DNA from 2 places in the Rhodococcus sp. UNC363MFTsu5.1 genome. Region 2 is predicted to be linked to the other one. Evidence: riboswitches for the same ligand, from Rfam matches in the RefSeq annotation. Region 2 holds a riboswitch; the other holds the start of a gene.

What was found. Region 2 has a riboswitch for cyclic di-AMP ahead of BR31_RS0110805 (transglycosylase family protein). Riboswitches for the same ligand answer to the same signal wherever they lie in the genome.
Region 1: it holds a riboswitch for cyclic di-AMP, as region 2 does, so the genes downstream of both, BR31_RS0118200 (C40 family peptidase) here and BR31_RS0110805 (transglycosylase family protein) in region 2, are expected to answer to the same signal.

Annotation. Positions count from the first base shown of each region.
Region 1 is NZ_JMLO01000024.1:7,243-11,449, forward strand. Features, by position in the region: gene BR31_RS0118185 (DEDD exonuclease domain-containing protein) at 1-325, opposite strand, end outside; gene BR31_RS29165 (hypothetical protein) at 521-733, shown strand; cyclic di-AMP (ydaO/yuaA leader) riboswitch at 860-1,024, shown strand; gene BR31_RS0118195 (NlpC/P60 family protein) at 1,040-1,606, shown strand; cyclic di-AMP (ydaO/yuaA leader) riboswitch at 1,837-1,975, shown strand; gene BR31_RS0118200 (C40 family peptidase) at 1,989-3,041, shown strand; gene BR31_RS0118205 (hypothetical protein) at 3,119-4,207, shown strand, end outside.
Region 2 is NZ_JMLO01000006.1:208,102-212,308, forward strand. Features, by position in the region: gene BR31_RS28225 (glycosyltransferase 87 family protein) at 1-1,198, shown strand, start outside; cyclic di-AMP (ydaO/yuaA leader) riboswitch at 1,367-1,571, shown strand; gene BR31_RS0110805 (transglycosylase family protein) at 1,577-2,191, shown strand; gene BR31_RS32160 (hypothetical protein) at 2,260-2,454, opposite strand; gene BR31_RS0110810 (helicase-associated domain-containing protein) at 2,515-4,207, shown strand, end outside.

The DNA.
Region 1 (4,207 bases), on a different contig from region 2:
GGGCGACGAGGACGGCGCCCCGCGCGAACTCCAGGAAACTCGGGAGCACCCGCTCGATTCGCGGTGCCCCGATCAGCATGGCGGTGGTGATCCCGGTCAGCTCGACGATGTACGGGGGCATCGAGCGGCCGGGATCGACGAGGGTGGACAGCTCGCCGATGACCTCGCCGCCACGGATCTTGACCGCGCCGATCTCGGTGATCGCGTCCTCGCCTGGCGCGCTGCCGGTGGTCTCGAGGTCCACGACGACGAAGGTGGTGTCCCGCAGCGGGGTGTCGAGCTCGTCGAAGCTCAGCTGGACGTTTGGCGGACTCTGCGGGCTCACCCGGCTGAGGCTAGGGGTGGCCACCGACAGGGCCCACCTGCCGCGGTCGTCGCGTCGTCGGTGTCGGACCTGGCCGCTAGTTTCCGTCGCAGAGGCCTCCGAAACGCCGCGAGGCCACCGGTAGAGACGAGGATCACAGTGATTGTCGATTGCAACGACTGCGAGGTTCGTAATACCGCGTGCGGTGACTGTGTGGTGACGGTGCTGCTCGGGCCGCCCGGTGTCCGGCCGGGGGTGCGGGCGGTGGACTCCGCCGGGTCGGCCCGGATCAGTATTGAGCAGGACGAACGGGTTGCTCTGGACGTGCTCGCCGATGTCGGGCTGGTGCCGAGGCTCCGGTTGGTGCGGGCCGTGGATGCCACGCAGACCGGTCGGTCGTTATCTGTCCGTGACCCGGGAGTGGCGTAGCGCGCATTTCTGGGCGATATGTCCGAATCGGCCCACTGGTCGGGCGTGTTGGGTCGACAGGGGCTGGACGCTTTCGTAATCTTCCTGAGACCTAGCGGAGTCTTGCCACACCATCCGGTGCGGCATCGCCAGGTACCGCCTAATCGATCACTCGAGAGAGCGATCGTGCCGGGAACCCAAGTTTCTCTGGGGTGAATCCCGTCGGAGCGCGATATGCGTGCCGCCGGGTAGGGCTGATCTTCCCAGCCCGAACCCGTCAGCTAACTCGGTCGGCGGATGAACGGAAGAAACGGAGTAACCCTTCTCGTGGCTTCATCCACTACCCAGCGTTCCGTGCGCCGCATCGCGGTCGCCAGCGCGCTGACCTTCGGTGCCATCGCAGTCTCTGCCGGTCCGGCGCTTGCCGAGCCCGTCACGATCTCTGGCATCGGAACCTTCGACATTCCGGGTGTGCCTGCCCAGACCATCCAGGTCCCCGGCCTCCCTGTGCTGCCCGGTGCCCCCGGCGCTCCTGCCCCCGCGCCCCTGGTCTCCGCAGGTGACAAGGCCGTCCAGGCCGCCGCGAGCAAGATCGGTTCGCCCTACGTGTACGGCGCCTCCGGCCCGGATGCCTTCGACTGCTCGGGTCTCGTGCAGTGGGCCTTCAAGCAGGCCGGCATCAACCTGCCGCGCACCAGCTACGACCAGGCCTCGGCGGGCACGCCGGTCTCCACCTCCGCCCTCAAGCCGGGCGACGTGGTCTCCTTCTACGGTGGCTCGCACTCGGGCATCTACGCGGGCAACGGCGAGGTCATCCACGCCGCGACCTCCGGTACCCCGGTCAAGCGCGCGCCCCTGTCGTCCATGCCGATGGACGGCGCCCGCCGCTACTGAGCGTCGCGCACGAACCCCCGTGGTGGGCCCGAACCGTCTGTGACCGTTCGGGCCCACCACGTTTTTGTCGGTGGTCCCGCGCCCGTCGCGCGGTGCTCGGCGTGAGCGGAAATTGCCCCCACAGTTCGGGTGGACATCGCCGTATGCCATTCCGTAACCTGTCTGAGACCTTCCGAAATCTTGCCGCGTCACCCGGCGTGGCATCGGTGGTCACCACCACACCGGATCGGGCGCCGCAGGCGCCGATCCGGTACCGGGGACGCAGTTCGCCGGGGTGAATCTCCCGCTCGGACCTCGGTTCGTTGGGCAGGGCTGATCTTCCCAGCCCGACCCGTCAGCCAATCCGGTCGACGGGCAGTGGAAGAACGGAGTACCAGCTTTCGTGGCGTCACAGAGACTGAAGCGATCCACCAGCGCAGTGCTGGCGACGGGCCTGCTGTCCCTCGCGGCTGTCGCGGTCCCCGCGGGTACCGCAACCGCGGATCCCGCGCTGGAGAATCCGACAGCCGCGCTCGAGAAGCTCTCCGAACTCTCCCGCACGTCCGAGCAGACCAACGAGGCGTTGCACAACGCCCAGATCGACCTCGAGTCCAAGACCGCCGTCCAGCGCGACGCCGAGGCCAGGCACGCCGCCGACGAGCACCTGTTGACCGAGGCGAAGGCCAGGATCGCCCAGTTCCAGCCCGCGGTCGACAAACTGACGACGGCCAGCTACCAGGGCGCCCGCGTCAATCGACTGTTCGCGGTGATGATCTCCGATTCCCCGCAGCAACTCCTCGACCAGATGTCCACGCTCAGCGTGCTCTCCGCGGACACCGCGGCCCAGGTTGGTCACTTCAAGCAGGCCACCGATGAGGCCGCGACCGCGGCCGAGGCCTCGCGTCAGTCCGCCGATGCCGCGCGCACCGCCACCGAGCAGGCCAGGTCGATCAGCGACGACCTGCAGAACAAGCAGAGCGACCTGCAGGCGCAGATCGCGCAGGTCACCCAGGCGTTCGGCGCGTTGAGCAGTTCGGAGAAGTCCGCGCTCGCGGGCACCCCCTTCCCTCCGGGATTCGATCCGCAGACCATCCTCAAGGGGCTCACTCCCGGGTCGAACTCCGGCGCGCTGCAGGCAGGCATGACCCAGGTCGGTAAGCCGTACGTCTGGGGTGCCACCGGTCCGGACGGGTACGACTGCTCGGGCCTGATGGTGTGGGCGTACAAGCAGATCGGCAAGACCCTGCCCCGCTCGAGCCAGGCCCAGGCCGCCGGCGGCGTGCCGGTCTCGCGCTCGGAGCTGCAGCCGGGCGACCTGGTGCTGTTCTACCCCGACATCTCGCACGTGGGCATGTACGCAGGCAACGGCAACATCCTGCACGCGTCCACCTTCGGTGTTCCGGTCAAGGTCGCGCCGATGGACGCGTACCCGTTCTACGGCGCCAGACGGTACTGAACGCCGTACCGGACGTCCCGCCGCGGCAGCCACGGCGTCGGATCCGGAAATGGGAGGCGGCTGCGCTCGGGGGGTTGGTGCTCGCCGTCGTCGCGGTCGGCGTGTTGACGGCCCGGTCGCAGCCGGCGGAACCGGAGCTGCGTGGCTCCGGCGGTGCCGCCAGCGTCAACCCGTACGAACAGGCGCGCCGCGCGGGCGTCCAGGACCTCCTGAACCGATGGGCGAGCGCGGTCAGGGACGGTGACACCGCCGCGCTGGCCGCGTTGTTCGACCGCGCCGCCGCGCCCGAGTTCCTCGCCTCCGAGATCCGCCGCAGTGAGCATCTCGCCGACGTACCGTTGGCGGACTGGGGCTACGAGATCGGAACCGACCCCGAGACCCCGGTCCCGACGGACCTGGCCGAGCAGCTCGACGCCACCGACGTGTGGGCGGTGCCTGCGTACCTGCGCTACGCCATCGAGGGCGCGGACACCGGTTCCACGCGCAAGCCGGTCGCGCTGATCGTGGCCAGGCGAGGGGAGAACTGGACCCTGGTGTCCGACCGGTCGCTGCCCGAGTACGGGCGCCACACCTGGCGAGGCCCTTGGGATTTCGGTCCGGTGGTGGTGCGCGAGGTGGACACCGGCTCGCATTCGTCGGTGGTGCTCGGTCACTCCGATCAGGAGGAACTGATCGACGCGATCGCGGCGGATCTCGCGGATGCGGTGTCCTCGGTGACCGAGCTGTGGGGCCAGGACTGGTCGCAGCGGGCCCTCGTGGTGGTCAGCTCCTCCCAGGACGAGTTCATGGAACAGGTCGGAGCAGACCACAGCGGGTCCGATATCGCCGCGGTCGCGGTCTCGGACGTCGTCGAACCAGGGGCCGACTCCGCGACGGGCCAGCGCGTCGTGTTCAGCCCGGCCGCGTCGGAGCGGCTCAACGATGAAACCCGGCACTCGGTGCTGCGACACGAGCTCACCCACGTGGCCGCCCGCGTCGCGACCACCGACGGATCGCCGATGTGGATGCTGGAGGGCTTCGCCGACTACGCCGGTCACCGTGACGCCGATGTCCCCGTCGGTCGGGCCGCGCCGATTCTGGCGGCGGCGGTCGTTGCGCACGGGCCACCGACGCGGCTGCCCGTCGACGCGGACTTCACGGCGGGCGGGGAGCGCGCCCAGGCCGCG
Region 2 (4,207 bases):
GGCGCACGACCGGGTCGTTCCGATGGGATACCCGCTGTGGGGCCTGTTCCAGAACGGCCTTGACCTGCTCGTCTACCGCAGCGGCGGCGCCACCGTACTGCGCCCCGTCGGGCTCTACGACCACGCGCTGCACGGCGGCATGTGGTTCACCTATCCGCCGTTCTCCGCAATCCTGTTCGCCCCGCTCAACGCCGTGTCAGCCGAGCTCACCACCATCCTCGGATATCTCGCGAACTTCGGGATCCTCTACCTCGTCGTCCTGCTGTGCTGGCGACAGCTCGGGTACCGGCAGGACCGGCGGCTCTACGTGGCGACCGGGCTGATGACGGTCGTCTTCACCTGGCTCGAGCCGGTCCGCACCACGATCTGGCTGGGCCAGATCAACCTCCTGCTGATGCTGCTGATCGTGTGGGATCTCGGACGCCCCGAGGGCAGCAGGCTGCGCGGCATCGGCGTCGGGATCGCGACCGGTATCAAGCTGACTCCCGGCTTGTTCATCGTCGAACTGCTCGTCACCCGGCAATGGCGCGCGGCGGCGACCGCGATCGCCGGTTTCCTCGCGACCGTCGTGGTCGGGTTCGTGGTGATCTTCTCGGACTCGTGGTCCTACTGGACCGCGGTGATCCTGCACTCGACGCGAATCGGCGAGACCGCGTGGCCCGCCAACCAGTCCGCCGCCGGGGTGCTGGCCCGCTGGCTGGACGTCGCGGACCCGCCACTGCTGCTGTGGGCGCTCTGCGCGGCCGCGCTGACCGCGCTCGGGCTCGGCGCCTCCTGGCTGGCCCACAAGCGCGGACAGGCACTGCTGGCCACCACCCTCTGCGGGTTGACCTCCGCGGCGGTCTCACCGTTCTCCTGGGGCCATCACTGGGTGTGGTTCGTACCGCTGCTCGTCCTGGCGATGCACCGCGCGCTCGGCGCCGGACGCGCGACCGCCTGGCTCCTGCCCGCGGCACTCGCGCTGCCGCTGCTCTGCTGGACCCATGAGTTCCCGGACGGCGTGCAGGCGATCGGCCTGTTCATGGTCCCCACCTCCGACGCCCTAGCTCCGTTCTTCGCGGCGGTGTACCCCCTGATGTTCATCGTCATCGCCGTCGCCACGTTGGTCGCGCTGCGCCCGGGCCCGCGGCGACGCCGCGCGGAGCCCGAGGTCAGCCCCGATCGAAACTGTGATCTACCTCACATCACGGTAACGTAACAGGACGGTCTCGGACCGAGGCGACCCAATCTGAGCTGCGAATATGTTCGGATTTTCGGGCGAAACGCCGAAAGAATCGAAATTTAGGTAACAGATGACTACACGGCCTCGGCCACGTACGGTCATCTGCGGCCGGAGAAGTTCGGCCAGATCCGATCCGCCGCGCCAAACCTCGTCCCGCGGAACCGGATTCCTACGAGTTACCCAGGGACGAGGACGGGGGACCCACGTCCCCGGTGGACACCGAGGAAAGCGCGCAAGTGCATTCCTCTTGGGGTGAAGCCAGACCCGCACCATCCAGGAGCGGCGAGGCCGGGCGACCTCTCAGCCCGAACCCGACAGCTGACCTCGCAGGCGCGTGAGGAGAGGAAAACCCGCATGAGCACTGGACGCCATCGCAAGCCCACGAACACCCGCCGCAACGCAGCCAAGGTCGTCGTGACCGGCGCAGTGTTGGGCGCAGCCGGCGCGGCCTTCGCGGCCCCGGCCAACGCAGCCCCCGATTCCGACTGGGACCGCCTCGCGCAGTGTGAAGCCGGCGGCAACTGGGGAATCAACACCGGCAACGGCTACCAGGGTGGACTGCAGTTCTCCCCCAGCACCTGGAACGCGCACGGTGGTGGCCAGTACGCCGCGACCGCCAACCAGGCCACCCGTGAGCAGCAGATCGCGGTCGCCGAGAAGGTCCTCGCCTCGCAGGGTTGGGGCGCATGGCCGTCCTGCTCCTCGAGCCTCGGACTGACCAGCGGCTCGACCCCGCGCTCCGCCCCCGCCGCCGAGGTGGCTCCCGCACCCGAGCTGCCCGCCGTGACCAGCCTCCCGACCACCGATGGCGCAGCCGACGTGCTCGACAGCCTCGACAGCGCACTCGATGCGGTCCAGGCCAAGGGCATCGCGATCGACCCGCAGATCGAGGCCCTCTACGAGCAGGCCAAGCTGAACCCCCAGGTCATCGACTTCCTGAAGGCCAACTCGGGTCTCCTGCCCCGCTGAGACTCCCCCTTCACGTGAAAGGCCCCGCACCTACGAGGTGCGGGGCCTTTCACGTTCGATATCCGAGGTCAGCGATTGATGACCGTGTGCGGGTGGGTGTAGGGCAGTTCGGAAACGGGGAGGGGGAACTCGGTGTCCTCCCCGAACGGGGACAGCCCACCGGAGCGGCTCGACGAGAGCTCCGTGACGGCATGATCGCCATCCTGGAGTTCCGGTGCCGGCCAGCCTGGATCTACGTATCGCTTGCTCGAATTGTTAGCCACAGTCCCATTTTGGCAGGAGCTCGCGCCGTGGTACACCCCAGGTCTCTAATCTGATAGTTGATGACCGATACCGAAGGTGCTGCCCCCGCCGCCGAATCACCTCACGGCGCCGCCGTGCCCGACAGCCTGCTCGCCTGGCTGACCGCGAGGACCGATGCGGAGCTGGCCGAGCTGCTCAGGCTGCGCCCGGATCTCGCGGTGCCGCCACCCGCGAACCTGGCGGTCCTTGCCGCGCGTGCCGAACAACGCGCATCGGTGCTCCGGGTGGCCGACGACCTGAACGTCCTCGAGCTCACCGTGATCGGGGTGCTCTCGCTCGAACGCGGCGCGGAGGTCGGGGTCAGGCGCGAGGTCCTCGCGGAGGCGCTCGCCGGACGGGCGCCGGTCAAGGCCGTCGACCGGGCCCTGAAGTCGCTGCGCGCCCGGGCACTGGTCTGGGGCGCGCAGGTGCTGCGGGTCGTCGCGACCGCGAACGACGCCGTCACCTGGCGGGTCGACCGGCCGCAGGAGCCGATGACCGCAGCGCAGGTCATCGCGGGCCTTGCGACCGTGACCGATGCCGAGCGCAGGCTGCTCGAAACCCTGGCCACCAGCTCGCCGATCGGCCGCACCCGCGACGCGGCGCCCGGCACCCCGCCGGACCGGCCCGTGCAGCGTCTGCTGTCGCTTGGCCTGCTGTCCTGGGTGGACGAGCAGACCGTCGAGCTGCCCCACCAGGTCGGCCAGGCGCTGCGCGGCGAGACGATCACCGACCCGATGGCCCTCACCCCGCCGCCGATCCGCACCAACAAGCAGAAGATCGCGGACGTGAACGCGGTCGCGGCGGGTGAGGCGCTCGAACTGATCCGGCACTGCGAGGACCTGATCGCGGCCCTCGGCGATCAGCCTGCGCCGACCCTGAAGGCGGGCGGTCTCGGGGTCCGCGAGACCAGGCGACTGGCGAAGGCGGCAGGCGTCGACGAGAACCGGGTGAGCCTGATCGTTGAGCTGCTGGCCGCGGCAGGCCTGATCGCGAGCGGCGCCCCCGACCCGGTTCCCGCCACCGACACCGGCGACGACTACTGGGCACCGACGGTCGCCGCGGATGCCTGGCTCAACACCGGCACCGCACAGCGGTGGTACACCCTCGCCCACGGCTGGCTGGAGATGCCACGCAGGCCATGGGTGATCGGGCTGCGCGATCCCAACGACAAGGCGATCGCCGCGCTGTCCGAGGAGGTGCGCGCCTCCGGCGCACCCCGCGACCGCAAGTTCGTGCTCGAGCTGCTCGGTGAGCTCGCCCCTGGGCAGGGCGCGACCACGTCCGAGCTCGCCGCGCTGGTCGCGTGGCGGCGCCCGCGCTGGTCCGGCCGGTTCGGTGCGGGCGCCGTCGAGCACACCGTCGCCGAGGCGGCCGCGGTCGGCCTGATCGGCCGCGGCGCGCTCGCATCGCCGGGACGTGGGCTGCTGCACGGGGCCACCGCGGAGGCGGTGGTCGCAGAGATGACGGCGAGCCTGCCGGCCCCCATCGACTACGTCCTGGTGCAGGCGGACCTGACGGTGATGGCCCCCGGCCCGCTCATCCCGGAGCTGCAGGAGCAGATCACCCTGGTCGCGGACATCGAATCGGCCGGCGCGGCCACCATGTACCGGATCCGCGAGGACAGCGTGCGACGGGCGCTCGACGCCGGCAAGAGCGCCTCGGAGCTGCACGCGCTGTTCGAGAAGCGCTCGAAGACGCCGGTGCCGCAGGCCCTGACGTACCTCATCGACG